2 regions of the Streptomyces sp. NBC_01689 genome follow, and region 1 is predicted to be linked to the other one. Evidence: riboswitches for the same ligand, from Rfam matches in the RefSeq annotation. Region 1 holds a riboswitch; the other holds the start of a gene.
What was found. Region 1 has a riboswitch for glycine ahead of gcvP (aminomethyl-transferring glycine dehydrogenase). Riboswitches for the same ligand answer to the same signal wherever they lie in the genome.
Positions count from the first base shown of each region.

Region 2: another riboswitch for glycine. It lies ahead of gcvT (glycine cleavage system aminomethyltransferase GcvT); the one in region 1 lies ahead of gcvP (aminomethyl-transferring glycine dehydrogenase).

Region 1 covers NZ_CP109592.1:7,884,641-7,899,880, forward strand. Annotated here, with positions in the region: gene OG776_RS33780 (MerR family transcriptional regulator) at 1-550, shown strand, start outside; gene OG776_RS33785 (DNA polymerase IV) at 596-2,002, shown strand; gene OG776_RS33790 (PRC-barrel domain-containing protein) at 2,202-2,573, opposite strand; glycine riboswitch at 2,688-2,783, shown strand; gene gcvP (aminomethyl-transferring glycine dehydrogenase) at 2,964-5,849, shown strand; gene OG776_RS33800 (M23 family metallopeptidase) at 6,022-7,305, opposite strand; gene OG776_RS33805 (DUF5999 family protein) at 7,720-7,926, opposite strand; gene OG776_RS33810 (hypothetical protein) at 8,439-9,023, opposite strand; gene OG776_RS33815 (glutamate--cysteine ligase) at 9,563-11,080, shown strand; gene OG776_RS33820 (substrate-binding and VWA domain-containing protein) at 11,316-13,085, opposite strand; gene OG776_RS33825 (CPBP family intramembrane glutamic endopeptidase) at 13,281-14,081, shown strand; gene OG776_RS33830 (PhzF family phenazine biosynthesis protein) at 14,344-15,159, opposite strand.
Region 2 covers NZ_CP109592.1:3,597,180-3,612,419, forward strand. Annotated here, with positions in the region: gene OG776_RS15070 (alpha/beta hydrolase) at 1-202, shown strand, start outside; gene OG776_RS15075 (trimeric intracellular cation channel family protein) at 102-767, opposite strand; gene OG776_RS15080 (M1 family metallopeptidase) at 834-2,225, opposite strand; gene OG776_RS15085 (ABC transporter ATP-binding protein) at 2,476-3,852, opposite strand; gene OG776_RS15090 (ABC transporter ATP-binding protein) at 3,876-4,970, opposite strand; gene OG776_RS15095 (ABC transporter permease) at 4,967-5,965, opposite strand; gene OG776_RS15100 (ABC transporter substrate-binding protein) at 6,077-7,873, opposite strand; gene OG776_RS15105 (ABC transporter permease) at 7,943-8,950, opposite strand; gene OG776_RS15110 (enhanced serine sensitivity protein SseB C-terminal domain-containing protein) at 9,296-10,096, opposite strand; gene OG776_RS15115 (enhanced serine sensitivity protein SseB) at 10,267-11,049, opposite strand; gene OG776_RS15120 (AAA family ATPase) at 11,302-11,970, opposite strand; glycine riboswitch at 12,145-12,266, shown strand; glycine riboswitch at 12,267-12,378, shown strand; gene gcvT (glycine cleavage system aminomethyltransferase GcvT) at 12,413-13,531, shown strand; gene gcvH (glycine cleavage system protein GcvH) at 13,676-14,053, shown strand; gene glyA (serine hydroxymethyltransferase) at 14,065-15,240, shown strand, end outside.

The DNA.
Region 1 (15,240 bases):
GGCCGACCGTGTTCCGCAGCGGCCGACAGCGGTGCCGGGCGAGGGCGGGGCGGCGGCCGAGGAGATCGGCTACCGGGGACCCACGGCGTGTGCCGCCGCGGGCATCACCTACCGGCAGCTTGACTACTGGGCCAGGACGGGCCTGGTGGAGCCGAGCGTGCGGCCGGCCCATGGGTCGGGGACGCAGCGGTTGTACAGCTTCCGGGACGTCGTCGTCCTGAAGATCGTGAAGCGGTTCCTGGACACGGGAGTGTCGCTGCAGAACATCCGCACCACCGTTCAGCACCTCAGGGAGCGCGGCTTCCGGGACCTGGAGCGGATGACGCTGATGAGCGACGGCGCGACCGTCTACGAGTGCACCTCGCCCGACGAGGTGCACGCCCTGCTCCAGGGCGGCCAGGGCGTCTTCGGGATCGCCGTGGGCGTGGTGTGGCGGGACGTCGAGAACGCCCTCTCACAGCTGCACGGGGAGCGGGTGGACACGGGGGAGACGCTCATCGGGCACAACCCCGCGGACGAGCTGGCACGGCGGCGCAACCGCGCGGTGTGACGCGGTCCCGGAGGATTGTCAGTGGCGTAGGGCAGCATCGGGGGTGTGAGAAACGCGCCCACGATCCTGCATCTCGACATGGATGCCTTCTTCGCCTCGGCGGAGCAGGCGTCCAAGCCGAGCCTGCGGGGGAAGGCCGTCGTGGTGGGCGGCCTCGGAATGCGGGGTGTGGTCGCCACCGCCTCGTACGAGGCCCGGGTCTTCGGGGTGCACTCGGCGATGCCGATGGCGCAGGCGCGCAGGCTCGCGCCGAACGCCGCGTACCTCGTGCCGCGGTTCGGGCTCTACCGGGAGATCAGCGAGCAGGTGATGGGGCTGCTGCGGACCCTGTCCCCCCTGGTGGAGCCGCTGAGCCTGGATGAGGCCTTCGTCGACCTGGAGGCCGGGGGAACCGCCTGGGACGAGGCGTCGGCGCGACTGGCCGGGGGGAAGCTCCGCGCCGACATCAGGGCCGTCACGGGCCTGACGGGCTCGGTGGGACTCGCGGCCTCCAAGATGCTCGCCAAGATCGCCTCCGAGCAGGCCAAGCCCGACGGCCTGGTCGTGATCGAGCCGGGCACCGAACGCGCGCTGCTCGGCCCGATGCCGGTGCGGACGCTGCCGGGCGTCGGGCCCGCCACCGGGGACCATCTGCGGCGGGGCGGGATCACCACGGTCGACGAGATCGCCGAGGCGGGCGAGGACGAGCTCGTACGGCTGCTCGGCAAGGCCCACGGGCACGCGCTGTACGCGATGGCGCTGGCGCGCGACGAGCGGCCCGTGGTGGCCGAGCGGGAGACCAAGTCCGTGTCGGTCGAGGACACCTACGACGTGGACATCCATGACCGGGTGCGGGTCGGGCTCGAGGTGCAGCGGCTCGCGGACCGGTGTGTGGAACGGCTGCGCCGGGCGGGGCTCTCCGGGCGGACCATCGTGCTGAAGGTGCGCAGGTACGACTTCTCGACGCTGACCCGGTCCGAGACGCTGCGGGGGCCCACGGACGACCCCGCGGTGGTCCGGGAGGCCGCCGGGCGGCTCCTGGACGCGGTGGACACGACAGGAGGCGTCCGTCTGCTCGGCGTCGGTGTCTCCGGGCTGGCGGACTACACGCAGGAGGACCTCTTCGCGCAGGCCCAGGCGCAGGCCCGGGAGGCGGTGGAGGAGGCGGCGGCGCTGGAGCACCCCGCGGTGGAGACGGGGGAGGAGCCCGCCGCCGAGCAGGTGACCGCGGCCGAGCGGCGCTGGCCGGCGGGGCACGACGTGCGCCATGCCGAGTACGGGCACGGGTGGGTGCAGGGCAGCGGGCTGGGACGGGTGACCGTGCGGTTCGAGACACCCGACTCACCACCGGGGCGGGTGCGGACGTTCCGTACGGACGACGGCGCGTTGGAGCCGGCGGATCCGCTGCCGCTGGTGCCGCGAAGACCCGAGGAGGCGCCCGGTGTGTCCGCCGGGGCGCCGGGGAGGACGTGACTCTGTCCGGTGCCGGTTCCTGGGCCGGGCTGGGCCGGGTGGCGGCGTGATGGCTGTCCCCGGGATGCGGGCGCTGTGGGGCGTACGGGGCACGGGCATGACGGGGTGTCCCGGGGCGCGTGGGTGCCCGTGGTGGGCGGGCCGCCGGGCGCCCGGGGTGGCGTACCGGCGCCGTCTCCCGTTCCCCCGGGCGGGTGTCTCAGGTCTCGTCGGTTCCCGCCAGGCGGCCGAAGTCGTGGTCCGGAGGGACGGCCGGGGGCGTCACGTCGAGGCCGTAGTGGTGGTAGAGCTGGAGCTCCTGCTCCGGAGAGAGGTGACGGCCCACGCCGAAGTCGGGGGCGTCCTTGATCAGGGCCCGTTCGAAGGGGACGCGCAGACTGCCCTCGACGAGCTCACTGGGCTCCAGGGGTACGAAGGCGTCCCTGCTGAACAGGCCCGTTCGTATGGCGGCCCACTCCGGTATGCCGGTCGCGTCGTCCAGATAGACCTCGTCGACCGTGCCGATCTTGGCGCCGTTGCGGTCGAGCGCCTTGCGGCCGATCAGGTTGCGCGGATCGATGTCGGTCTGCACGTGCCCTCCAGTCGATTGCAACTCATCCGTAGGCACTACGAAAGAGCACATTCGTGACGGTGGCCACTCGAAAGCCCGTGCGTTCTTCTCGCTGGTACCCTGGCAAACGGCTGCTGACCCCGTGCGGGAGAGTCCTCCAGACACCATCGGAGGCGCCGAAGGAGCAAATCCTCCCCGGAATCTCTCAGGCCCACGTACCGCACGGACGAGGTCACTCTGGAAAGCAGGGCGGGGGCCGAAGGCTTCCGCTCTCACCGACGGTGAAAGCCGGGTCGCAGCGAGCGTGCGGGCCGGTGAAGCTCTCAGGTCGAGATGACAGAGGGGGAGGCCGTCGGGGCACCCACGCCGTGGTGCCCCTCGAAGGTCGTGTGTGACCAGGAGGCCTCCGCAATGACCGCCCATCGCATTCCGCTCTCCGAGCTCGAAGCGGGAATCCCGTTCGAGCAGCGCCACATCGGGCCCGCCCCGGAAGCGCGGGCCAAGATGCTCGCGCAGGTCGGGTACGGCTCGCTGGACGAACTGACGGCCGCCGCCGTGCCGGACGTGATCAAGAACGCCGAGGCGCTCCAGCTGCCGGGCGCGCGCACCGAGGCCGAGGTCCTGGCCGAACTCCGCTCCCTCGCCGACCGCAACCAGGTCCTCGACTCGATGATCGGCCTCGGTTACTACGGCACCTTCACGCCGCCGGTGATCCTGCGCAACGTCATGGAGAACCCGGCCTGGTACACGGCGTACACGCCCTACCAGCCGGAGATCTCGCAGGGCCGCCTGGAGGCGCTGCTGAACTTCCAGACCGTGGTCGCCGAACTGACCGGGCTGCCCACCTCCGGCGCCTCGCTGCTGGACGAGGGCACCGCGGCCGCCGAGGCGATGGCGCTGTCCCGGCGCATGGGCAAGAACAAGAAGGGCCTCTTCCTGATCGACGCGGACGCCCTTCCGCAGACCGTCGCCGTCATCGAGACCCGCGCCGAGCCCACCGGTGTCGAGGTCGTCGTCGCCGACCTGAGCGAGGGCATCCCGGCCGCGATCGCCGAGCGCGAGATCAACGGCGTGCTCGTCCAGTACCCCGGCGCCTCCGGTGCCGTACGCGACCTCAAGCCCGTCATCGAGCAGGCGCACGAGCTCGGCGCGGTCGTCACCGTCGCCGCCGACCTGCTCGCGCTGACCCTGCTCACCTCGCCCGGGGAGCTCGGCGCCGACATCGCGGTCGGCACGACCCAGCGGTTCGGCGTCCCGATGGGCTTCGGCGGCCCGCACGCCGGATACATGGCGGTGCGCGAGAAGTTCGCGCGCAGCCTGCCCGGCCGGCTGGTGGGTGTCTCCGTCGACGCGGACGGACACAAGGCGTACCGGCTCGCCCTGCAGACGCGCGAGCAGCACATCCGCCGTGAGAAGGCGACCAGCAACATCTGCACCGCGCAGGTGCTGCTCGCCGTGATGGCCGGCATGTACGCCGTCTACCACGGGCCGGACGGGCTCCGGACGATCGCTCGGCGCACCCACCGCTATGCCACCCTCCTCGCCGAGGGGCTGACGGCCGGCGGCGTCGAGGTCGTGCACGGCTCGTACTTCGACACGCTGACCGTCCGAGTGCCGGGGCGGGCCGCCGACATCGTGGCGGGCGCCCGTGAGCGGGGCGTCAACCTCCACCTGGTCGACGCCGACCAGGTGTCGATCGCCTGTGACGAGACCACCGCGCGGCGGCAACTGGCCGCGGTGTGGGCCGCGTTCGGCGTCGAGGGCGACATCGAGGCGCTGGACGCGAGCACCGGGGACACGCTCCCCGCGGCACTGCTGCGCGGCGACGACTACCTCACCCACCCGGTCTTCCACCAGTACCGCTCCGAGACGGCGATGCTGCGCTACCTGCGCCGCCTCTCGGACCGCGACTACGCGCTGGACCGGGGCATGATCCCGCTGGGCTCCTGCACCATGAAGCTCAACGCGACCACCGAGATGGAGCCGGTCACCTGGCCCGAGTTCGGTCAGCTGCACCCGTTCGTCCCCGCCGAGCAGGCGGGCGGCTACCTCACGCTCATCGAGGAGCTGGAGGAGCGGCTCGCCGAGGTCACGGGGTACGACAAGGTGTCGCTGCAGCCCAACGCCGGTTCGCAGGGCGAGCTGGCCGGTCTGCTGGCCGTCCGCGGCTACCACCGGGCCAACGGCGACGAGCAGCGCACGGTCTGCCTGATCCCGTCCTCGGCGCACGGCACGAACGCCGCGAGCGCCGTGATGGCCGGCATGAAGGTCGTCGTCGTGAAGACCGCCGAGGACGGCGAGGTCGACATCACGGACCTGCGGGCCAAGATCGAGCAGCACCGCGACGAGCTGGCCGTGCTGATGATCACGTACCCCTCGACGCACGGTGTGTTCGAGGAGCACGTCGCCGACATCTGTGCCCAGGTGCACGAGGCCGGCGGCCAGGTGTACGTCGACGGCGCCAACCTCAACGCGCTGGTGGGCCTCGCCAAGCCGGGCCACTTCGGCGGCGACGTCTCGCACCTCAACCTGCACAAGACGTTCTGCATCCCGCACGGCGGCGGCGGTCCGGGCGTCGGCCCGGTCGGCGTGCGCGCGCACCTGGCGCCGTACCTGCCGAACCACCCCCTGCAGCCCGCTGCGGGTCCCGAGACCGGTGTCGGCCCGATCTCGGCCGCGCCCTGGGGTTCCGCGGGCATCCTGCCCATCTCGTGGGCGTACGTCCGGCTCATGGGCGGCGAGGGCCTCAAGCGGGCCACGCAGGTCGCCGTACTGTCGGCGAACTACATCGCGAAGCGTCTGGAGCCGCACTTCCCGGTGCTGTACACCGGCCCCGGCGGGCTCGTCGCCCACGAGTGCATCATCGACCTGCGTCCGCTGACGAAGGCGACCGGCGTGAGTGTCGACGACGTCGCCAAGCGGCTCATCGACTACGGCTTCCACGCGCCGACCATGTCCTTCCCGGTCGCGGGCACGCTGATGATCGAGCCGACCGAGTCCGAGGACCTGATCGAGCTCGACCGTTTCTGCGACGCGATGATCGCCATCCGCGCGGAGATCGAGAAGGTCGGGTCGGGCGACTGGACGGTGGACGACAATCCGCTGCGCAACGCGCCGCACACCGCCGCCGCCCTCGGTGGCGAGTGGCAGCACGCGTACACGCGCGAGGAGGCCGTCTTCCCGGCCGGAGTCGCGGCCGCGGACAAGTACTGGCCGCCGGTGCGCCGGATCGACCAGGCCTACGGCGACCGGAACCTGGTCTGCTCCTGCCCGCCGCTGGACGCCTACGAGGACTAGTAGGTCCTTTCTTCCGGAACGGGCCGGCTCGGGTCGACGGCGCCTTTGCGGCCGGCCCGGGCGGGCTCGGTGTGCGGCCGCGGTACGTGCGGGACCGGCGGGGGCCCGCCCCGGCGAACGAGCCGGGGCGGGCCCCCGCGTGGTACACGGCCGGCGGGCTTCGCGGACACCGTCAGTGGGCGGCCAGCCAGGGCATCGGGTCCGTGTACGTGCCGTCGACGAGCACCTCGAAGTGCAGGTGGGGGCCGGTCGACAGGCCCGTCGAGCCGACGAACCCGACCGCGGCCCCGGTCTGCACGCTCTGGCCCGCCGTGACCAGCAGGGACGACATGTGGCTGTAGGTGGTCTCCAGCCGTCTCCCGCCGAGCGTGCCGTGATCGATCACGACGCGGTTCCCGTACGCCTTGGTCATGCCGGCGAACACCACCCGCCCCTGGCGAGCGGCGGACACCGGAGCCGCGCGCGAGGCGGCGAAGTCCACGCCGGTGTGCAGCTTGGTGACGCCCGTGAGGGGGTGTTCGCGGGTCCCGAAGGGGGAGCTGACCACCAGGGTGGTCACCGGTGGGGCCAGGATCCCGCTCGCTCCGCCGCCGGGGTCCGCCTTCTTCTCGCGGTCGAAGGCCCGGTATCGCGCGGACAGTTTCCCGACCTCCGCGAGATACGTCCGTGCCGCGGCCGGCACGCGGCCCGCACGCGTCACGGAGTCCGCACCGACCGTGTACGCGGCCAGGGTGAGGTCGAGAAGCTCCCCCGACACGGTTCCCCTGGTTCTGAGCCGGGTGACGTCCTCGGCGAGGGCGCAGTCCTGCCGGGCGAGCGCCATGATGGCGTCCACCGGGTCGCGGGGTGACGACCTCCCGTTGCCGTCGGCGTCCTTGCCCCAGGTCCGCCACTGGCTCTCGGTGAATCCGGCGATCCCCACGGAGCCGGAGAGCGTGGCGGGGTCGGTGTTCCAGCCGGACGTCCGGTCGATCTGGGCGGCGAGGACGGACGGTTTCAGGAGGGTGCAGGTCCTGGCCGCCTCCCGTAGCCACGGGACGTAGGACGCGTCGACCCGGTCCGTCGAGGGGGCGCCCGCGGCCGTCGTGTGCGGGTCCGACTCCTCCGGCCAGGCCGAGGAGAGGCGGCCCGTCGCTGCCATGAACCCCGCGAAACCCAGGACGACGGTCAGCCCGGGCAGCGCCAGCAGGGTGAACGGACCGGGGCGGCGACGGCGGCGGGTGGGCTCGGGCCGGTCGTCCGACGGCGCACTGTCCGTCGGCGCTCTGTTCGTCGGCGTTCCGTCCGACGGTGCTCTGTCCGTCGGCTCGGCGTCGGCGGGCGGTCCGGGCTTCCGTGTCCCGTCCGGTGGCGGGTCGTTCGCCGGTCCCTCGTGACTCCCCGGTGCCTTTGGGGGCTCGCGGTCATCGGGCGCCGGGCGGTGCTGCCCGCGATCGGGGGAGTGCAGGAGTCCCATGACTGCCTTGCTCGCTTCGGGGGAGGTCCGTAGACGTGAACCGGAAGTCCGCGCGGCGGCCGGGTTCGGCGACGGATTCCCGGACGCCCGGAGGCTCACGAAGGGACGCTAGCGCTTCGGCCCCGGGACTTCAGGAGGTGGAGGGGCAGACGGGAATGTCCGATCGGGCAGACCCTGGGAGGCAGGAAGGCAGGCTGTGTCGCCGCTCGGTGCGTGGGGTCGGGGGTGCCGGAGCCGGAGCCGGAGCGGAGTGCTGGGCGGGGGCGGGGGAGTGAACGGGGTCGGCGGGGGCGGACGGTCCTCGTCGGGTCACCCGGAGTGATCACGTCCGGACATGCGTCGGGGCCGGTGCGGAGAGTGCGTCTCCGGCCGGCCCCTCGTTCTGTCCGGGCTGTCGCCCGTCGTGTGTGCGGCTCAGGCCGCCGTCATCACGTGCTCGCTGCCCAGGGGGCGGTGCGGCGCGATGATCTGGCCGTCAGGCAGGAGCTCACCGGTGTCCTCGAAGAGCAGAACGCCGTTGCACAGCAGGCTCCATCCCTGCTCCGGGTGGTGCGCCACGAGACGCGCGGACTCCCGGTCGGCTGATTCGGCTGACGGACAGGGTGGCTGGTGCTGGCACATGGATGGGATCTTTCGCTGGGATGAGAGGTGTGTGCTGGTCGTCGTGTCTGTTGCGCGGCTCGAACTGCTCATGGCCGCCCCCCGTGGTGTGTGTTTGGAACCCAGTGTTGCCCTACGGGCGTCAATCCGCAGGGATTTGGCAGCAGCGCTCCTCACAGGTTGGAGACGCGTCACTCGCGCGGACGGTTCATCGCGACCGCACGGTCCCTTCGGGGGGTTCGCGGTGGTCGGATGGGGCTAGTCCGGCACGGTCAGAGCGGTGTTCTGCCTCGTACGAGCGGGAAGGGGCCCGAACGAGCGGGCCGGTTCGGAGCCGGTCGGGAGGCGGCGGTCGGGAGTCGGTCGGGAGTCGGCCGGGGGTCGGTCGGGAGTCGGCCGGGGGTCGGTCCGGAACCGTGCGGAGGCCGGTCCCGGGTCGGTTCGGGAGTGTCCCGGCGGCCTCGCCGCGGGGCGCGAGGACGTGCCCCGCGGCCGGCGGAACGGCGGCGGGGCACGTGGACGGACCCGGGTGGCTACGCGGGGGAACTCAGCAGTGGCGCGGCGGTCAGGCGATGGGTGAGGAGCGGCAGGAACTCGGCGACGCGGTGTGGCCGGTGGGAGGCGATGCCGGGCGGCGCGGGCGCCAGGGGCACCAGGAGGTCGGACGGGGCCGGATGGCCGGTGGCGCCGTCGGCCGCGCAGTCTCCGTGCAGCCACAGGGTGAGCATGTACAGCTCCGGCACGGAGAGGAGACGTGCCTGGAACGACTGCTTCATGTTCTCGGCCTGCCGCAGGGCGCGCTCGGTGGCGGTGATGTAGGGGCCTTCGAAGAAGTGTGAGAAGGCCCAGCCGTCCGGGGTGAGCATGGTGTCGGCGGCGGCCACCGACCGCTCGCCGCTGCGGATCAGGAAGCGCCAGGCGACGAGTCGCGTGGCGGACGCGCCCGCCGGATCGCTCCGGTCCAGGACGTGTACGGGCAGGGGGAGCTCCGGGGTGACCGGTCCCTCGGCCATCCGCAGGGACGGGGTGCGTGCCTCGCGGACCGCGGTGGGGGAACCGAGTGCCGTGAGAACGGTGCGCAGGGCCGGCGGGGGAGCCGGTGGTACGTGCAGCGGCATGGTGGGTCGCCTCTCATTCGACAGGCACAGTGGCGCGAGGGGGCGGGGGCGGACGGCGCTGTCAGCTCTCGGGGTCGGAGGGGCGAGGGTCTGGATCTGCCGACGGGGGTGTCGCCTGCCGCGTGTCACCTCGACGGCAGGACCTGGGACCGCGAGCGCCGACTCTCTGCCTCGTTTGCGGAGTTTATACGACGGGTGTTCAGACGGTGTTTCGTCTAGTCGCTCCGAATATGAAGGGCAAGGCGGTATTCGGTCGGCGAAAGGGGAGGTTCATCCCGGTTCTGCGGCGGTGTGCGACGATGACCTCGGAATACTTCGCGTGAGCGGTCGGCCGATTCTCGTCGGCGTTTTTCACGAGATCGTGTCAGGCTGAAAAGAGGCAGTGGTCCATGCCTGGTGAATGTGCCGCTGGACAGCTGCTGACAGCGTAGCGGCCGACGGCGCCCCCCGAGGGCGTTATCGATCGGCTCGCCTGGGCATCATCCACCGGGACGGCGGGGGCCCGAGGATCGGCCCGCCCTTCGAGGAGGGACACTCCGATGGGAGAGAAGGTCGTGGCAGGGTCGTTCGACCTGTCCGATCGCCAGCGCTACCGCGGCAAGCTCCGGGAGTGTCTGGCGGGGCTGGCGCGACTGCTGGAGGAGAAGCGGTTCGATCGCCCGAAGAATCTCATGGGACTGGAGATCGAGCTGAATCTCGCCGGACCCGACGGCATGCCCAGAATGATGAATGCGCAAGTACTCGAAAGGATTGCGAGTCACGACTTCCAAACGGAACTTGCCATGTTCAACCTGGAAGTCAACATAGCTCCACACCGGTTGGGCGGCCGGGTATTCGACCAACTCGCCGAGGAGCTGGGCACTTCACTGGCATATGCGCACCGAAAGGCCGCCGAGGTCGATGCCGGAATCGTGATGATCGGGATTCTGCCGACGATCGACCGGGACGACCTGGTCTCGTCGAACCTGTCGGACGGTGACCGCTACACCCTGCTCAACGACCAGATCGTGGCCGCCCGCGGTGAGGACTTCGCGCTCGACATCGAGGGCGTGGAGCACCTGGTGTGCACGTCGAGGTCCATCGCGCCGGAAGCCGCCTGCACATCGGTGCAGTTGCACCTCCAGGTCACCCCGGCGCGCTTCGCGGACGTGTGGAACGCCGCGCAGGCGGTGGCCGCCGCGCAGGTCGTGGTCGGTGCCAACTCGCCCTTCCTGTTCGGACGTGAGCTGTGGCGCGAGTCGAGGCCGCCGCTGTTCCAGCAGTCCACCGACACCCGTCCGCCCGAACTGCAGGCCCAGGGGGTGCGGCCGCGCACGTGGTTCGGCGAGCGGTGGATCTCCTCGGCCTACGACCTCTTCGAGGAGAACCTGCGCTTCTTCCCGCCTCTGCTGCCGATCTGCGACGAGGAGGACCCGCTTGAGGTCCTCGACGCGGGAGGCGTTCCCAAGCTCGCCGAACTCGTCCTGCACAACGGCACGGTGTACCGGTGGAACCGGCCCGTGTACGGCATCGCCGACGGCGTCCCGCATCTGCGTGTCGAGAACCGTGTGCTGCCCGCGGGCCCGAGCGTCACCGATGTCGTCGCCAACGCCGCCTTCTACTACGGTCTCGTCCGCGCCCTCGCGGAGGAGGCGCGGCCGGTGTGGACGAGGCTGCCGTTCGCGTCCGCCGCCGCGAACTTCGACGCCGCGTGCCGGCACGGCATCGACGCGCGGCTGGAGTGGCCGCGGCGTGGCCGGTACGGCGGCACCGCGGAGGTCGACGCGGTCGGCCTGATCCGCGACGAGTTGCTGCCGCTCGCCGCGGTGGGCCTGGACGCGTGGGGGGTGGAGCCCGTCGACCGCGACTTCTACCTCGGGGTGATCGAGGACCGGTGCCGGCTGCGCGTCAACGGGGCGACCTGGCAGGCGGCGACCTTCCACCAGGCGCTGGAGAAGGGCATGACCCGGGACGCGGCGCTGGCCGCGACCACCCGGCGCTACGGCGAGTTGATGCATCTCGGGGAGCCGGTGCACACCTGGCCGGTGGGGCTGCCGGAGCCGGTGCGCCTCGGGTGAGCCACACGGTCCGGGCCGGGGCGAGGACGCCGCCGGGCCGGGCCGAGGGGCCTCCCGGCCGTGGTGAGGACGCCTCGGCCCCGGTGGCGCGGGCAGATGCCGCCGGGGCCGGTCCGGGGCGGAGGCCGCCCGATTCCGGTGCGGGGACGAACGCGCGCGGCGCGCCGGGAGTGGCGGGGGTCAGGAGGGCGTGGGACCCGCACTGAGCGGGCCGTGACACCTGTGCGGGTACCGATCAGCCGTGGCTGAGCGCCGCCGCGCGGACGATGGCCTTGAGGATCACCGAGTGGATCTGTGCGGGGTCGGTGACCTCCTGGCCCGAGCCACCGGTCGCCTTGGCGATGTCCTCGACCTCCGCCCGGTCCGCGTCCGGACCCACCGCGATGGCGATCAGCGGCACCGGGCGCTCCGGGTCGGCGAGCTGCCGCAGGCGGGAGACGAGGTCGGCGCGCGAGATGCTCCCCGGGTCCTCGTTGACGCCGTCGGTCAGCAGGACCACCGCGTTGAACCTGCCCTTCGCATAGCCGGAGGTGGCCTGCTTGTACGCGGCGAGGGTCGTGTCGTACAGACCGGTCGCGCCGTTCGGCACGGGATTCAGGGCGTTGAAGGCCGCCGCCAGCCGCGCCCGCTGGGCGTTGCCGCCCTCCTGGTCGCCGAGCCGTCGCGTCGGCACGAGCACCCGGTAGTCGCGGTCGCCGTCGAGACGCGTGGAGAACTTCCACAGCCCGATCTCGTCCTCCGTGGTGAAGGTGGCGAGCGCCTGGAGGAGGGCCGCCTTGGTGACGTCCATACGGGTCCGGCCGGTGCCCGGCACCGGCTGCGACATGGAGGCGGACGCGTCGACGACCGCGGTGATCCGGGCGCTCTGCACGGTGATCGTCCACGTGCCGAGCGTCTCCTCGACCGCCTTCTCCGGGAGGGGTTCACCGGCGGCGCGGTCGAAGGGCTGCGGGGCGCGGCCGCCGGCCTTCGCCACCAGCGCGCCTGACACCCCGTCGTCGGCCGTGCGGAACCCGGACCGCTGGAGGACCCGCTGCCCCGCCGGCTCGCCCGCGAACGTCAGGAAGCGCAGCGCGGCCCGGCTCTCGTCGGTGGTCAGCCGCGGCCGGTCCACGAGGGCGAAGGGGTAGTCGAGCCGTGGTGAGCCGTCCTCGGGATAGAACACGTCGAGTCCGAGCCCGCGGTCGGACGAGGTGTTGTGGGCGAACGCCGCCTGTTCGGAGAGGAACAGCGCCTGGTTGTGCGTCGGGTCGCTCTGTTCGGCCGCGGAGGAGTCGCGGGGGAGGGTGTCCAGCACCTGTCCGTCGCTGCCGGACGTGCGCGGGGAGAGCGACTTGGCGAGGGCCGCGGTGCGGATGCCGTCGCCCTTGGCCGGGTCCGGGGCGCCGCCGATCCGGGTCAGCGCGAGCAGACCGGTCGCGCTGTGCGCCGGGTCCGCCGCACCCAGCCTGAGCCGGTCGCCCCGCGTCGAGGCGTCGGCCAGCTCGGCCCAGGTGTACGTCTTGGCGGGCCACCCGAGCGACTCGGCGGCGGACGGGACCATCGCCACACCGACCGGTGAGGAGGCCACGTTGCCCGCCTTGGTGATCTGGATCGCCCCGCTCCGGGCGGTGACCCCGTCCACCCACAGGTCGGAGTCCGGTACCCACGCCTGGATGCCGGCCCCCCTGCCCGAACCCAGCGCGGCGGCGACCTCGTACGACTCGCGGGCGGTCACGGCGACGTCGATGCAGCGTCCGTCGGACGTGACGCCGCGCTCGTGGGCCTGGCCGGCGATCGCCTTCAGCGCGGGTGCCAGGTCGGGCGACGCGGCGACCGTGATGTGCACGGCGCTGTCCTGGCACGACGAACCGATGGAGAACAGCCCGCCGCCGGCCGCGGCCGCCCCGCCGGCGGCGACCGTCAGCACCAGCGCGATCGCGAGCGTCACCGTGCGGCGACGCGGGCGCGGACGGGGGTCGGCCGCGCCCGCCCCGGACGCGTGGGGCAAGCTGTGACGTCCCATGACGGTGGTGCCCTCCGTGGGTGAGCCGGTGCGGCGAGACGGTCGTATGAGAGCCGGGAGAGGGCGGAACGGGGAGGTACGCCCGTACGGCGTCCGTCCCCCGACGGCCTGTCGCGCACGATCTTCGCAACTTCTTTCGAGACCCTAGCGGGGCGAAGATGGGGATGAGGCGGGATTACTCAACTGGAGGCGGGAGTGCAGGTGGAGGCGGGGACGCCGGCCGGTTCTTTTCCTGAGGAGCGGCTGACGAGAAGGATCTTCCGGGACGAGACTCTGCTCGTCCTGGCGCTCTCGCTCGGGGCGAGCGGAGTGTCCGCCCTGATCAGCTTTGTCGGATCGGTCACCAAACCGGGCGGTCTCAAGGACCAGGCGGCCACGCTGAACGCCTCGGCCGCGCCGGGCCGGCCCTGGCTGGATCTGGCGTGGCAGCTGTTCGGGATCGCGTCGGCCCTGGTGCCCGTCGCGCTGGTCGCGCACCTTCTGCTGCGGGAGGGTCAGGGGCTGCGGGTGATCGGGTTCGACCGGACGCGGCCCTGGCCCGACCTCGGGCGCGGAGCCGCCGTCGCGGCGGTGATCGGCAGCACGGGCATCGCCTTCTATCTGCTGGCGCGCGGGTTCGGCGCCAACCTCACCGTCGTGCCCGAGGCGTTGCCCGACGTGTGGTGGAAGTTCCCGGTGCTGATCCTGTCGGCGGTGCAGAACGCCGTGCTGGAGGAGGTCATCGTCGTCGGCTATCTGCTGCGCCGCCTGGGCCAGTTGGGCTGGACGCCCGGCACCGCCCTGGTGGCGAGCGCGGTCCTGCGTGGCTCGTACCACCTCTACCAGGGCATCGGCGGCTTCATCGGCAACATGGTGATGGGCGTCGTCTTCGTCTATCTGTACCGGCGGTGGGGCCGGGTCGGGCCCCTCGTGGTCGCGCACTCGCTGCTCGACATCGGGGCGTTCGTCGGGTACGCGCTGCTGGCGGGGAAGGTGGGGTGGCTCCCCACGGCGTGAACCGCGCGTTCGGCTGCGCCGCGCCCTGCCGTACGAGGCTGCGCCGCGCCACGCCGTACGAGGCTGCCTCGCGCCGCCTTGCCAGGCCGTGTCGCGCCACCCCATGCGGCGTTGGCTCCGTCCGGGCGCGGCGTGGCTCGTCGTCAGTCGGTCGACGTCGCAGGTGGTCGTTCGTGGGTCGTCGTCAACCGGTCGACGTCCGCGGGTGGCCGTTCGCGGGTAGACCTTCGCGGGTGGTTTTTCCCGGGTCCTCGTCCGCGGGTCACACCAGCAGTTCGCCCTCGATGACCGTGACCGCGCCACCGGTCAGCAGGGTGCGGTCGCCGCGCACCGCGGTCCGTACGAGCCCGGAGCGCGGTGAGGCCTGCAGTCCGGTCAGGTCGGGGCGGCCGAGACGCTCGGACCAGAACGGCGCGAGGGCCGTGTGCGCGCTGCCGGTGACCGGGTCCTCGTCGATGCCGAGGTTCGGGAAGAAGCACCGCGAGACGAAGTCGTAGCCCCGGCCGGGGTCGGCGGAGCGGGCCGTCGCGATGACGCCGCGCCCGGAGTACCGGGCCAGCGCCCCGAGGTCCGGGGTCAGCCCGCGCACCGTCTTCTCGTCGGCGACCTCGATCAGCAGGTCACCGATGTTCGGACCCGTGTCGAAGACCGCGAGCGGATCGGCGCCGAGCGCCCGCGCGACTCCGTCCGGCACGTCGACCGGGGTCAGCGGCGCGGTCGGGAAGTCCAGGGTGAGGGTGCCGTCCTCCCGGGACGAGGCGTGGAGCACCCCGCTGCGGGTGGCGAACCGCACCGGACCCGTGTGGGTGCCCGTCGTGCGCAGGACGTGCGCGGTGGCCAGGGTTGCGTGCCCGCACATCGCGACCTCGCTCACGGGTGTGAACCAGCGCAGCGCCCAGTCGGCGTCGCCGCCCTCGGGAAGTGGGTGCGCGAACGCGGTCTCCGCGTGATTGACCTCCAGGGCCACGTTCTGCAGCCACTCGTCCTCGGGGAAGCCGTCCGGGCCGAGGAGCAGGACCCCGGCCGGGTTGCCCGTGAAGGGGCGGTCGGTGAAGGCGTCGACGATTCGAATCCGCATGTCCCGACGCTAGCGGCCCCGGAGAACCGGGGGACAAGGCCAATTCCGTTCCTCTGGCCCGGCTTCGGGGCCGCGCCCTCC
Region 2 (15,240 bases), 4.3 Mb from region 1:
GCTGCCGCGCAGCGCCGGAGGCCACAACATGGCCCTGTGGCGCCCGCAGGTGACCGAGGTCTTCCGCTGGCTGACCCGGCAGATCGACCCCGGCGTCCGGGCTAAGGGGTCTCCGCCTCCGTCGCCGTCGAACGGCGGTTCCAGGCGCGCGGAGCTCGCCAGTGGTACCGCATCGCGAGAAGCCGCAGCACGAAGGCCGTGACCACCGCGAGCCCGCTGGTGAAGGGGGTCAGCGCGTCGTAGCGGATGCACAGGGCGACCATGGTGGCGCCCACGATGGCGGGGACCGCGTAGAGATCGCGGTCCCAGCGCAGCAGCGAGGGCACCTCGTTGGCGAGCACGTCACGCAGCACACCGCCGCCGACCGCGGTGGCCAGCCCGAGGGCGGCGGACGAGGTCAGGCCGAGACCGTACTCGTACGCCTTCGTCGTGCCCGCGACGCAGAACAGACCGAGTCCGGCCGCGTCGAACACGTTCACCGCGACCTGGATGCGCTCCACCTCGGGGTGCAGGAAGAAGACCAGCAGCGCGGCCAGCAGCGGGGTGAGGAAGTAGCCGAGGTCGGTGAACGCGGCCGGCGGCACGGCTCCGATGACGACGTCGCGCAACAGCCCTCCGCCCAGCGCGGTGACCTCGGCGAGGACGGCGATGCCGAACACGTCGAAGTTCTTGCGTACGGCCAGCAGGGCACCCGAGATCGCGAAGACGAAGATGCCGATCAGGTCGAGCGTGTGCTGGACGGAGGGACTGAAAAGTTGCTGAAGCACCCCTACATTCTTACCTGCCGCAGGGACTGCACCTTACAAAGAAAGGCCTAAACAGCAAACGGAGGCCTAGAGAGAAGGTTTCCCGGGGGTGAAGAGCCAGGTCTGGAAGAGATCGTCGAGCTGCTTCCCGGAGATCTTCTCCGCGAGCCGGATGAAGTCGGCCGTGTTCGCGTTGCCGTAGCGGTGCTGCTTGGTCCAGGCGGGCAGCAGCTTGAAGAACGCGGTGTCGCCGATCCGCTCGCGCAGCATCTGGAGCGTCATCGCGCCGCGCTGGTAGACCGCCGAGGCGAACATGGTGTCCCGCTGCGGATCGGCGACGACCGTCTGCCAGAAGGACGAGTCCGCGGGCCGCGAGTCGTACCCGGCGAGGAACGAGTCGTGCGCCGAGCGGACGCCCTGGTGCTCGGACCACAGCCACTGGGCGTAGGTCGCGAAGCCCTCGTTGAGCCAGATGTCCTTCCAGCGCTCGACCGAGACCGAGTCCCCGAACCACTGGTGCGCCAGCTCGTGCACGATGGTCGACTCGGAGCGGACGGCGGAGTACGCGGGCTTGGACTGCACCTCCAGCGAGAACCCGGCCTCCGGCATGTCGTCGACGATCGCGCCGGTCTCCTCGAAGGGATACGGACCGAAGATCTGCGACCAGTAGTCGGTCGCCGCGGCCGTCACCGCGTACACGTCGACACTGTTGCTGTTGGCGAGCACCGGGTCGATCGCGACGTAGATCGGCGTGCCGGCCGGGGTCCTCCCCGACCTCACGTCGAACTTCCCGATCGTCGCGGTGGCGAGGTAGGTCGCCATGGGCCGGCTCTCGCGCCAGTGCGTGACGGTGCTGCCGCCCTTGTCGTACGTCGAGACCAGGCGCCCGTTGGAGACACCGGTGAGGCCCTTGGGAGCCTTGATACGGATGTCGTACGTGGCCTTGTCGGAGGGGTGGTCGCTGGACGGGAACCAGGTGGAGGCGGCGTTCGGCTCACAGGCGACGAAGACGCCGTCGGCGGTCTTCATCCATCCGTAGTCCGAACCGAAGACGATGGGACCGTTCAGCGCCTCGGGGACGCCGCCGTAGGTGACGGTCACCGTGAAGGTCCGGCCCTTGGACAGCGGGCCGTGCGGGGTGACGCGGATCTCGTCTCCCGTGCGGGTGAAACCGGCCCGTCTGCCGTTCACCTCGACCTTCGTGACCTCCAGCTTCTGCAGGTCCAGGTCGAAGGAGGAGAGGTTCTGGGTGGCGCGGGCCGTGAGCGTCGTACGCCCGTCGAGACGGTCGGTGTCCGGGTTGTACGCCACGTCCAGGTCGTAGTGGCGGGCGTCGAAACCGCCGTTGCCGAGCTGGGGGAAGTAGGTGTCACCGATGCCGTCGGCGCCGGGTTTCGGGGCGGAGGAGGCGGCGATGACGAGGAAGGACGCCGCCGCGGTCGCGAGGGCTCCTAAACGTGCCGAACGGGAGAGTGCCATGAGCGTCCCTTTCGTACGTGTTCTGATCGCTCCTGATCAGAAGGACACGCGAGACTCTGCACGCTCCCCTCCGGTCATGTTCATGACTTTGCTAAATCGTCACGGCCCACTCGCCGGTTGACTCCTGACGGCCGGCTTCCGGATCCCGGAGGACCTCCCGCGACGGAAGAACCGTGCCCCGGTCACCAGATCTCTGGTCACCGGGGCACGGTTCTCGGCGTACGGGCGCCGCTCCGGGCGCGGGGTCCGACTACTTCTCGGTGTCGGCTCCCGATGCCTTCGGCGCGTCCGGCTCCTCGGCGGCGGCCGTCTCGGAGCGCTCCTCGGACACGACCGCGGCGGACTCCTCGGACACGACCGCTGCAGACTCCTCGGCCGGGGCCTCGGCGGACTCCTCGGCGGCGGCCTCCGTGGTCTCCTCCGCGGACTCCTCGGCCGGGGCCGCGGCGGGGGTCTCGGTGGGCTGCAGTTCCGCGGCCACCGCCGCCGACGTCTCCGCCGACTCCGCCAGCACCTCGTCGGCCACGAACTCGGCGGCGCGCTTCGCGACGGTCAGCAGCACCGTGTCCTGCGGCGCCTGGTCCTCGAAGTTCTCCGGATGGTGGCAGGCGACCCGCTGGCCGGGCTTCAGCTCCAGGAGCGGCGGCTCGGTCGTCTTGCAGATCTCCGTGGCCTTCCAGCACCGCGTGTGGAAGCGGCAGCCGGTCGGCGGCGCGATCGGCGAGGGCACGTCGCCCGTGAGCAGGATCCGCTCGCTCTTGGCGTTCCGGCGCTTCGGGTCCGGGATCGGCACCGCGGACATCAGGGCCTTGGTGTACGGGTGCATCGGCGCCGAGTAGAGCGAGTCGCGGTCGGCGAGTTCCACGATCTTGCCGAGGTACATCACCGCGATCCGGTCCGAGACGTGCCGGACGACCGACAGGTCGTGCGCGATGATCACGTACGTGAGGCCGAGCTCCTGCTGCAGATCGTCGAGGAGGTTGACGACCTGCGCCTGGATGGACACGTCCAGCGCCGACACCGGCTCGTCCGCGACGACCAGCTTCGGGTTGAGCGCGAGCGCGCGGGCGATGCCGATGCGCTGGCGCTGGCCGCCGGAGAACTCGTGCGGGTAGCGGTTGTAGTGCTCGGGGTTGAGGCCGACGACCGACAGCAGTCGCTGGACCTCCTTCCGGACACCACCCTCGGGGGTCACACCCTGCAGCTTGAACGGCGCGCTGATGATCGTGCCGATCGTGTGGCGGGGGTTGAGCGACGAGTACGGGTCCTGGAAGATCATCTGGACGTCACGGCGCATCGGGCGCATGCCGCCCACACCGAGGTGCGTGATGTCCTTGCCCTCGAACTCGACCGTGCCGGCGGTCGGTTCGAGCAGCCGGGTGATGAGCCGGCCCATCGTCGACTTGCCACAGCCGGACTCGCCCACGACGCCCAGGGTCTCCCCGGAACGGACCTCGAAGTCGAGGCCGTCGACGGCGCGCACGGCACCCACCTGACGCTGCAGCAGGCCCTTGCGGATGGGGAAGTGCTTCTGCAGTCCGGTCACCTTCAGCAGGACGTCGCCGGGAGCGGCGTCCTTGGTGAGGGTGGCGCCGCCTTCGTCCTGTGCCTGTGCGGGAATGGTCACTTCCGCGTCCTTGGCTTTCTCGCTCACAGCTTCGGCGCAATCTCTTCGATCCAGATGCGTTCCCGCTGCTCCTGGGTCATGTGGCAGGCGGCCCAGTGCCGTCCGCCGACCTCGGTCAGCTCGGGACGGACCGTGCGGGTCACGTTGTCCTTGGGAACGTCCGCGTACGGGCAGCGCGGGTTGAAGGCGCACCCGGACGGGATGTTGATCAGCGAGGGCGGGGAGCCCTTCACCGGGATGAGGCGTTCGGTCTGCTCACGGTCGAGGCGCGGCATCGAGCCGAGCAGTCCCCAGGTGTAGGGGTGCCGGGGCTCGTAGAACACCTTCTCGGCGGGGCCACGCTCGATGCACCGGCCGCCGTACATCACCAGGATGTCGTCGGCGAGTTCGGCGACGACGCCCAGGTCGTGGGTGATGACGATGACCGCGGAGCCGAACTCCTTCTGCAGGTCCCGGATCAGGTCGAGGATCTGCGCCTGGACGGTCACGTCCAGGGCGGTCGTCGGCTCGTCCGCGATCAGCAGTTCGGGGTTGTTGACGAGCGACATCGCGATCATCGCGCGCTGGCGCATACCGCCGGAGAACTCGTGCGGGTAGCTGTCCACACGCTTGTCCGGCTGCGGGATGCCCACGCGGTCGAGCATCTCGACCGCGCGGCGCTTCGCCGTCTTCTTGTCCACCTTGTGGTGGATGCGGTACGCCTCCACGATCTGCTGGCCGATCGTGTAGTACGGGTGCAGCGCCGACAGCGGATCCTGGAAGATCATCGCCATCTCGCGGCCCCGCAGCTTGCGCACGTGGTCCGGGTCGGCGGACAGCAGCTCGGTGCCGTTCAGCCAGATCTCGCCGGAGATCTGCGCCTTGCGCTTGCCGTACTGGCCGGCGGTGTGCAGACCCATGATGCCGAGCGAGGTCACCGACTTGCCGGAGCCCGACTCGCCCACGATGCCGAGGGTCTTGCCCTTCTCCAGCTGGAAGCTGAGCCCGTCGACGGACTTGACCAGGCCGTCGTCGGTCGGGAAGTGCACCTTCAGGTCGCGCACTTCGAGGAAGGCGGAGGGCGCGGGCGAGTCCATGACGGGCTCGGCCACCGCTCCGCTCTTGCTGAGTTCGGTCATGACAGCCTCACTCGGGGGTCGATCACGGCGTACAGGACGTCCACCACGAGGTTGGCGAGGAGCACCGCGAGAGAGGTGATCAGAGTGACGCCCAGGATGATCGGCAGGTCCTGGTTCCGGATGGCGTCGAGCACCGCGCGGCCGAGGCCGGGCAGGTTGAACGTCGACTCCGTCAGGATGGCGCCGCCGATGAGGGCGCCGAGGTCCATGCCGAGCATGGTGAGGATGGGGGTCATCGTGGAGCGCATGGCGTGCTTGCCGATGACGACCTGCTCCTTGAGGCCCTTGGCGCGTGCCGTGCGGATGTAGTCCTCACCGAGGATCTCCAGCATGGTGGCGCGGGTGATCCGGGCGTACATCGCGGCGTAGAGGAACGCGAGGGTGATCCAGGGCAGGATCATGCCGCCGAACCAGCCGCCGATGCTCTGGTCGAACGGCACGTACTGCGCGTTGATCCATTTCAGCCCGAAGGCGAAGATCGCCAGGCTGAGCAGACCGGTGAAGTAGATCGGGAGGGAGACACCCGCCAGGGCGACGACCATCGCGCCGCGGTCCCAGATGGTGCCCCGCTTGAGCGCGGAGAGCACACCGGCCGCGACACCGAAGACGAGCCACAGCACGGCGGCACCGAGGGCGAGCCCCAGGGTCACCGGGAAGCGGTCGGTGAGCACCGGCCAGACGGCCTGCTCGCTGCGGAAGGAGTAGCCGAAGCAGGGCGCGGCGCAGTGGGTGACGTCGCCGCCGCCCGAGTAGGTGCGTCCGGCGAAGATGCCCTTGAAGAACTCCCAGACCTGGGAGTAGATCGGGTCGCTCAGGCCCAGCTTCTGCCGTACGGCCTCGACAGCGGCCGGGTCGGCCTGCTTGCCCACGAAGCTCGAGGCGATGTCCACGCCCGCCCACTTGGGGACGAGGAAGAAGATGCCGAAGACCACCATGACGATGACCACCAGCATCACTGCGGCGGCGAACAGCCGCCTGATCAGGTAAGCGAGCACAGCTTACGGCCCGCCGCGGGGCCGCGGGCCACCGGAGATCATCCGGTGGCCCGCGACCACGCCGCGCCGGCCTTCACCTGCCTTTCGTGCCGTACGGCGGGTGTGCCGGGATTACTTCGCGGACTTCAGACCGAGGTTCACGAAGTCGTACATGCCGCTGTAGTTGTCCGACGTGTAGACGTTCGCGAGGTTGTCGCTGCGCCAGTTGATGAACTTCTCGAAGGTGAAGGGCAGGTAGTACGCGCCCTCCATGACCTTGTGGTTGATCTCGGTCGAGATCTGGGTCTTGCCGGCGTTGTCCAGCGTGGTGACGTACTTCGAGAACAGGCCGTCGATGGCCTTGTCCTTGATCAGGGCGAAGTTGTTGTTACCGCTCGGAACGATGTACTTGCTGTCCCACAGCGGCAGACCGAAGCCCTGGACGGTCGGGAAGTCCGGGCCCCAGCCCATGATGATGATGCCGTAGCCCTTCTTCTGGACGTTCGAGGGGCTGCCGATGATGCCGGTGGTCTGCGCGCCGTCGAACTGGTCGATCTGGGCGTTGATGCCGATCTTCTTCAGCGACGCCTGGAGCGACTGGGCCGTGGCCACCTCGACCGGCTTGTTGTTGCGCACCGCGATGGTGGTGGAGAAGCCGTTCGGCTTGCCGCACGCCTTCAGAGCCGCCTTGGCCTCCTCGACGTTGCCGTTCTTGTTCGCGCCGGCGATCTTGTACGGGTCGTACTTCTGGCCCTCGGAGCCCGGGACGGACGGCGGGAGCATGTTGGTGCCGATGTCACCACCGGCGACCGGGCCACCACGGGCGGTCTGCAGCGAGACGTGGTCCGCGCCGAGGATGACGGCCTTGCGGCAGTCGGCGTTGTCGAACGGCTTCACGCTCTGCGGGAAGGTCGCGTAACGGATGTAGCCGGAGACCGGGTTGTCCAGGTTGGCCTTGTGCTGCTTCAGGGCGGTGGTGCGGCCCTGCGGCGACATGCCGGTCTGGTTGATGTCCAGGTCCAGGTCACCGTTGAGCAGACGCTGGTCGAGCTGGTTGGCGTCCGAGAAGAACTGAACGGTGATCTTGTCCGGGTACGCCTTGCGGATCGGGTCCGAGGACTGCTTCCACTGGGCGTTGCGCTCCAGCGTCAGGCTCTTGCCGGGGCTGTAGGACGCGAACTTGTACGGGCCGGAGGAGAACGGCTTCAGGCCGTACTTGGACTTGGTGTCCATGTCCTGGCGGACCGGGGAGGCCGAGACCAGACCCAGCACCTCCTCGAAGTCCGAGTTGGCCTTCGGCAGGTGGAAGACGACCGTCTTGTCGTCCGGCGTGGTGATCGCCTTCAGACCGAGCTTGTCCGCGGACTTGTCCTTGTAGGGGCCCTTGTACTCGCCCTTCGGGTCCAGGAAGTCCTTCAGGTACGTCGGGCCGCCGGAGAGGACGTCCTGCGCCCAGACGCGCTCGATGCCGTACTTGACGTCCTTGGACGTGATCGGCTTGCCGTCCTCCCACGTGACGCCGTCACGCAGGGTGTACGTGTAGGTCTTGCCGTCGTCCGTGACCTTCGCGAGACCGGTGGCGAGGTCCGGGGTCAGCTCGGCGCCGGCCTTGCCCGGCTCCGTCTTGCCCGTGACCAGCTGACGGCTGTAGTAGCGCGCGAAGTTCCACATGAAGCCGTAGTAGCCGCGCGTGGTGTCCCACGAGTCCGCGTCCTGGGCACCGCCGAAGCGCAGCGTGCCGCCCTTCTTGGCCAGGGAAGCCTGGGCGACCTTGTTGTTCGCGGCGTCGAAGCCGGCGGCGCCGGCCTTCGAACCACCGTTGTCGTCGCTGCCACTGCCGCCGCACGCCGCCGTGGTCAGCAGTGCGGCGACCGCAGCAGCGGCGGCAAAGGCCTGCTTACGCCGCCCTGAGGTGCGTTGGGTAGTCACGATCTCGGATCCTCCGGATTTGATGAGAGACCCCGTGTCAGTGCCACGGGACGCTTGGGGTGTGGCGGCTCAGCGGGAAGCCTTCGGGTCCAGCGCGTCACGCACGCCGTCGCCGAAGAGGTTGAAGGCAAGGACGGTGATGAAGATCGCCACACCGGGGACCACCATGTACATGGGGTCGGACTCGTAGTAGTCGATCGCGCTGGACAGCATCTGTCCCCAGGACGAGGTGGGCGGCTTGACGCCCACGCCCAGGAAGCTGAGTGCCGCCTCGGTCAGGATGTTCGTGGGGATCATCATCGTGGTGTAGACGATGATCGGTGCGACCAGGTTGGGCAGCAGTTCCTTGAACAGGATGTAGAAGCGCCCGGCGCCCAGCGATCGGGCGGCCTCGACGTACTCGCGCTCGCGCATCGAGAGCGTCTGGCCGCGCACCACGCGTCCGATGTAGGGCCAGCCGAAGAACCCGATGACCAGGATCATCACGAACACACGCACGTTGGAGCCCGACAGGCCCAGCATGTTGTTCGGCATCACCGAGACGAGGGCGATCGTGAACAGCAGCTGCGGGAAGGCCAGGAGGCCGTCCATCACGCGGCTGATGAGCGAGTCGACCCAGCCGCCGAAGAAGCCCGCGAGGATGCCGAGGACGGTGCCGAGGACGACGGCGACGACCGCGGAGAGGAAGCCCACGAGGAGCGAGACGCGGGCACCGTAGAGGATGCGGGCGAGGATGTCGCGGCCGTTGACGGGCTCGACGCCCAGCAGGTGGTCACCGCTGATACCTCCCAACGACCCGGTGGGAGTGCCGAACAGAGGGTCGATCAGCTTCTCGTTGAAGGTGTCCGGGTCCTGGCCGAGCAAGTGGGTGATCACTGGCGCGAGCAGGGCGACCACGATGAGGACGAGCACGACGATGCCGCCGGTCAGGGCGAGCTTGTCCCTCTTCAGGCGTTCCCAGGCGATCCGGCCCAGGGAACGTCCCTGCACGACCTTCTCGCCGGCGGTGGCAGCCGCCGCTTCCTCGGTCGCACTCGGGGCCGCCTCCGCGGTCGGCTCGTGCAATGGTGCCGTCATCTGGCAGGGACCCCTCTCAACCGGCGGTAGCCGGCCCACACGTGCCGCTCGTAGCGGCGTGATCAGTCCGTCGTACACAGGGGCTAAACCCCCTGGAGCGGGAGTCTTCAACGCGTCGGCGATCTGTAGCCAGACCTGACGGTGAATGGATGCCTAAACGTGATGCCATTCGAGGTGTTCCGTTATCCGGACGGTGGGTAACGGGTGTCGGACACGGGGCAGTTGGTGCGGTCCCGGCGAATACGGGCGCTAACCGGACGATCCCTTGCCATCTACGCGCGAAGACATGCCGAATCTCCGGTGAAGAACCCGTGACAGTCCTTCACTGTCCGTCCGAAGACGTCCTCAGTAGGCACCCCGCGCCGGCGGGTACCCGTAGCCGCCGGCCACCGGCGCCTGCGCCTGGCCCGCGTGGGCCTCGCGGTCGTAGAACGGGCGCGCGTTGGCGCGCAGCCACATCGCCACCGGGTCGTACTCGTCGGACATCGCGACGGTCGACACGGGCAGCCCGTCCGGGACCGCGCCGATCGACTGCTGCATCATCGCCCGCACCGAGTCGACCGCGGCCGGCGAGGTGTCGTAGACGTCGAGCCCGATGGCCAGATAAGGCGCCCCGAACGCGGGCTGCACCCAGGTCCGCCGCAACGACCGGACGGCGGGCGTGCGATGCGCGTTCTGCGTGAGCAGGGCGTAGAACTGCGGGATCTCGATGCCGGGTTCGGAGAGTCTGAGCGGGCCCGCGGGCTGTCGCTCCAGGCCGGCGGCGATTCGGCGCAGATCCAGCCAGGGGATGCCGACCCCGCCGCCCGGGGCGTGCGGATTGAGCCACAGGCCGAAGTGGTCGGGGTAGAGGGTGCGGGCCACGTCGAGACCGTCGACGACCTCGTACGACCTGTTCCAGCCGCTGGCCGAGAGCTCCTGGGCGGAGGTGACGCACGGCGCGTAACCGAAGCCGCCCACCTCCATGTTCCCGTACTGGGCGTCGGGGGAGCCGCCCTGGCCGTGCCAGAGGAGCATCCACACCTGGCCGGACGACGGGGTCGCGAGCGCGCGAAGGAGCGCCTCGTAGGCGTCGAAACGCCCGGGCGTCACCTGGCGCAGCATGTGCTCGACCTGCCCGGCCGCGGCCGTGCCCGACGCACTCACCCTCAATCGCCCCTTCGCGAAGAAATCACGATGAACTCACTCATTACGCCACCGACACCGGTGGCCGGGGTCCGTCGACACCGCGTCCACACCCCGACCGAGCCATGAAACCAGCTTAAGCGGCGATCCTGACAGCGACTTGACGCACGGCACGGGAGGTCTCCGCCGCGTCAGTAGCCCTGTTGGTAGAACGGGCGCACGTTCGCGCGCATCCACTCCCCCACCGGGTCCTGCGCGACGTCGAGGAACACCATGTTCACCGGCCGGTCCACCGGCACCCGGCCGAGGGCGCGGCCGAGCGCCTCCAGCGGCGGCGTCTGCGCGTCGCCCTCCCAGCCGACCACCTCGACCCCGATGAACATCAGCGGGTCGTCGCCCTCGATGCTGGCCAGACAGCGGCGCGCGGTCAGCACCACGCCGGTCGCGGCGAACTCCGCCGAGGCCGCGGCGAGGAAGTCCACCGGGTCGTCCTGCCAGTCGGGTTCGAAGAGTTTCACCCGGCCGCCGCTCGCCGGGCCGTCCAGCGCGGTGCGCCCGGCGCGGCACAGTTCGGCCACCGCCAGGGGCGGCAGCGGGACCCCCACCACGCCGCCCGGGTTGATCGCGACGCCGACCTGCGGGGGGAGCCCGCGGGCGAACTCGACGGCGGGCGCGATGGTGAACGACAGATGGCTGCCGACGACCTGGCGGAACTGCTCCTCGGAGCTGAAGACCGGCACGTAGGCCTGGCCCTCGATCTCCAGCGTGGGCAGGTCGAGGGGGCCGGCGTGCGGACCGCCGCCGTTGGGCAGCGGCACCCAGACGAAGCTGCGGCCGAGGACCTCGACGATGCGGCCGCCCGCCGAGGGCACCCCGAGGGAGGCGGAGAGCACCTCCTCGAGTTCGTTGCCCGGCCAGCCGCCGTGCGGGTGGGGGTGCGGGTGTGCTGGTGCCGGGAAGTCGGGGAAGTCCATCTGTCTACCGCCTGCTGTGAACCGCTGATCCGGTGTTCCGGTGTTCCGGTGTCCTGGTGTGCTGGTGCGCTGTTCCGCTGTGGTGTTCCGGCTGGAAAGGTTAGTGGGCGCCTACGACCCTCTCGTACGACGATGTCCCGTTCTCCTGCACGAGCTTCGGTACGCCCTTGCGCCGGGGTGGCCCGCGCGCCCGTACGAGCCGCCCCGGCGCGACGCGTCCGCGGCCTGCCGCGCCCCCTCACCGCCGGGCCCTCAGCCGCCGAAGTCGATCCGGCGCAGCACGTTCGCAGCCGTGCGGTCGAGGAGCACCGCCGAGCCGCAGCCTTCCGGCAGTTCGCCCCGCTCGACCGAGCGCAGGAGCCGGCTCAGCGCGCCCCGGTGACGCGCGAACGCGTACCGCGAGACGCCCCGGCCGCGCTCGCGCTGGCCCTCCAGCGCCGTGCCGGGCGTGACGTCGAGGAGCAGCAGGTGCAGGGTGCCGCCGCGACGGCGGGCCTCCCTGGCGAGCCAGCGGCGCACCCAGGCCTGTGTGCCGCAGTCGTGCACGACCACGCCGGTGCCGGAGCGCAGCGTGCGGCGCAGGCCCGCGTAGTGCGCGAGACGGACGAGGGGGCGGTAGACCGCGTACGGGAGGCGGCGGGCCAGCCGGGCTTCCCAGCGGTCGCGGGTGTCCTGGGAGTCCACGCGCCGGCCCGCGACCGCGCGGCGCATCAGGGTGGATTTGCCGCTGCCCGGCAGTCCGGTGACCACCACCAGGTCCGCCGTGCCGAAGTACAGGCCGTGCGGGCTGTGTCCGGCCCGCTCCCTGAGGTCGCGCACGACGGCCGCCGGAAGCGCGCCGCACGCCTCCCGCGCCGCGGTTCCCGGCCGGCGCGGCAGCGCGAGCGCCGAGGTCGCCGCGTACGCCCTGGTCCTGTTCACCGTGATCGTCCTCCCCTTGGGTGTGGAGTCCCATCCCCGTCGAGTGTAAAGAGAAGGTAATGCGCGGTGGTTCCGTTTTCCGTGTTCGGACTGCCACAGGCCGGTCACAGATCCGGACTGCCGTCATCGGACGGCGCGTGCAATGATGTGCCCGCCAACTGCATACCGGCCGCTTGAATCCGCGCGGGAGAGTTCCCGGTGACGTGCACACCTCCGTGTGACGCACGTTCCGCCGGGACGCCGAAGGAGCAAGTCCCTCCCTTGAATCTCTCAGGCCCCGTTACCGCGCGGGCGAGGCACATCTGAAAAGCGGGCCGCTGACCGGTGGCTCCACCCAAGGTGCAAGTCGTGACCTCCGTTCGCGGGGTCGTGATGAACCTCTCAGGTTCCGATGACAGATGGGGAGGAACGACCTCGCCGTCATGCCTTGGGAGCCCTACCGATGAGCAGTAACGCACCCCGTCGTACCGCGCTCGATGCCCTGCATCGCTCGCTGGGCGCGACGATGACCGACTTCGCGGGCTGGGACATGCCCCTGCGGTACGGCTCGGAACGCGACGAGCACGTCGCCGTCCGTACCCGGGCCGGTCTCTTCGACCTCTCGCACATGGGCGAGATCACGGTCACCGGCCCGCAGGCGGCCGCGCTGCTGAACCACGCGCTGGTCGGCAACATCGCCTCGGTCGGCGTGGGCCGCGCCCGCTACACCATGATCTGCCGGGCGGACGGCGGCATCCTCGACGACCTGATCGTCTACCGGCTGGCCGAGACCGAGTACATGGTCGTCGCCAACGCCTCCAACGCGCAGGTCGTCCTCGACGCGCTGGCCGAGCGCGCCGCCGGATTCGACGCCGAGGTCCGCGACGACCGGGACGCCTACGCGCTGCTCGCGATCCAGGGTCCCGTGTCCCCCGGCATCCTCAAGTCGCTCACCGACGCCGACCTGGACGGCCTGAAGTACTACGCGGGCCTGCCGGGGACGGTCGCGGGCGTCCCGGCGCTGATCGCGCGCACCGGCTACACGGGCGAGGACGGCTTCGAGCTCTTCGTGGCGCCGTCCGACGCCGAGAAGCTGTGGCAGGCGCTGACCGAGGCGGGCGCGCCCGCCGGGCTGGTTCCGTGCGGTCTGTCCTGCCGCGACACGCTGCGCCTGGAGGCGGGCATGCCGCTGTACGGGCACGAGCTGACCACCTCGCTCACCCCCTTCGACGCGGGGCTCGGACGGGTCGTCAAGTTCGAGAAGGAGGGCGACTTCGTGGGCCGTGAGGCCCTGGAGGCCGCCGCCGCACGCGCCGCCGCGAACCCCCCGCGGGTGCTCGTCGGGCTCGTCGCCGAGGGCCGCCGGGTCCCGCGCGCCGGGTTCGCCGTCGTCGCGGACGGCGTGGCCGTCGGCGAGGTCACGTCCGGCGCTCCCTCCCCGACGCTGGGCCGGCCGATCGCCATGGCCTACGTCGACGCCGCGCACGCCGCACCGGGCACGTCCGGTGTCGGCGTGGACATCCGGGGCAGCCACGAACCGTACGAGGTCGTGGCCCTGCCGTTCTACAAGCGTCAGAAGTAGGTCCGCCGGGGTCCGGGCGCGTCGGCGTGACGTACCCCGTCGCGGCCTGTCCCCTGTCCCTTGGCCGTCCCTCGTCCCGGGACACCCCGCACCCCGTCCGTACCCGTTCATCAGCACTCCCCCGCGTACAGGAGAATTCAGGCCATGAGCAACCCCCAGCAGCTGCGCTACAGCAAGGAGCACGAATGGCTGTCGGCCGCCGAGGACGGCGTCTCGACGGTCGGCATCACCGAGTTCGCGGCCAACGCGCTCGGCGATGTCGTCTACGCCCAGCTTCCGGAGGTCGGTGACACGGTGACCGCGGGCGAGTCCTGCGGCGAGCTGGAGTCGACCAAGTCGGTCAGCGACCTGTACGCGCCGGTCACCGGCGAGATCGTGGAGGCCAACCAGGACGTCGTGGACGACCCGTCGCTGGTCAACTCCGCGCCCTTCGAGGGCGGCTGGCTGTTCAAGGTACGCGTCACGGACGAGCCGGACGACCTGATGTCCGCCGACGAGTACACCGCCTTCACCGCCGGCTGAGGAGCCACCGCATGTCGCTTCTGAACACGCCCCTGCACGAGCTGGACCCGGACGTCGCGGCCGCCCTCGACGCCGAGCTGCACCGCCAGCAGTCCACGCTGGAGATGATCGCCTCGGAGAACTTCGCTCCGGTCGCGGTCATGGAGGCCCAGGGCTCGGTCCTGACCAACAAGTACGCCGAGGGCTACCCGGGCCGCCGTTACTACGGCGGCTGCGAGCACGTGGACGTCGTCGAGCAGATCGCCATCGACCGGGTCAAGGCGCTGTTCGGCGCCGAGCACGCGAACGTGCAGCCGCACTCGGGCGCCCAGGCCAACGCGGCCGCGATGTTCGCGCTGCTCAAGCCGGGCGACACGATCATGGGCCTGAACCTCGCGCACGGCGGGCACCTGACCCACGGCATGAAGATCAACTTCTCCGGCAAGCTCTACGACGTGGTCGCGTACCACGTGGACGAGGAGTCGGGTCAGGTCGACATGGCCGAGGTCGAGCGCCTCGCCAAGGAGTCCCGGCCGAAGCTGATCGTGGCCGGCTGGTCCGCCTACCCGCGGCAGCTGGACTTCGCCGAGTTCCGCCGCATCGCCGACGAGGTCGGCGCGTACCTCATGGTCGACATGGCGCACTTCGCCGGCCTGGTGGCCGCGGGGCTGCACCCGAACCCGGTGCCGCACGCCCACGTCGTCACCACGACCACCCACAAGACGCTGGGCGGCCCGCGCGGCGGTGTGATCCTCTCCACCGCCGAACTGGCCAAGAAGATCAACTCCGCGGTCTTCCCCGGTCAGCAGGGCGGTCCGCTGGAGCATGTGATCGCCGCGAAGGCGGTCTCCTTCAAGGTCGCCGCCACCGACGACTTCAAGGAGCGCCAGCAGCGTACGCTCGACGGTGCGCGGATCCTCGCCGAACGTCTGGTGCGGGCCGACGTCACCGAGCACGGCGTCTCGGTCCTGTCGGGCGGCACGGAGGTGCACCTGGTCCTGGTCGACCTGCGCAACTCCGCGCTGGACGGGCAGCAGGCCGAGGACCGGCTGCACGAGCTCGGCATCACGGTCAACCGGAACGCGATCCCGAACGACCCGCGGCCCCCGATGGTGACCTCGGGTCTGCGCATCGGCACGCCCGCCCTGGCCACCCGCGGCTTCCAGGCCGAGGACTTCGCCGAGGTCGCGGACATCATCGCCGAGGCG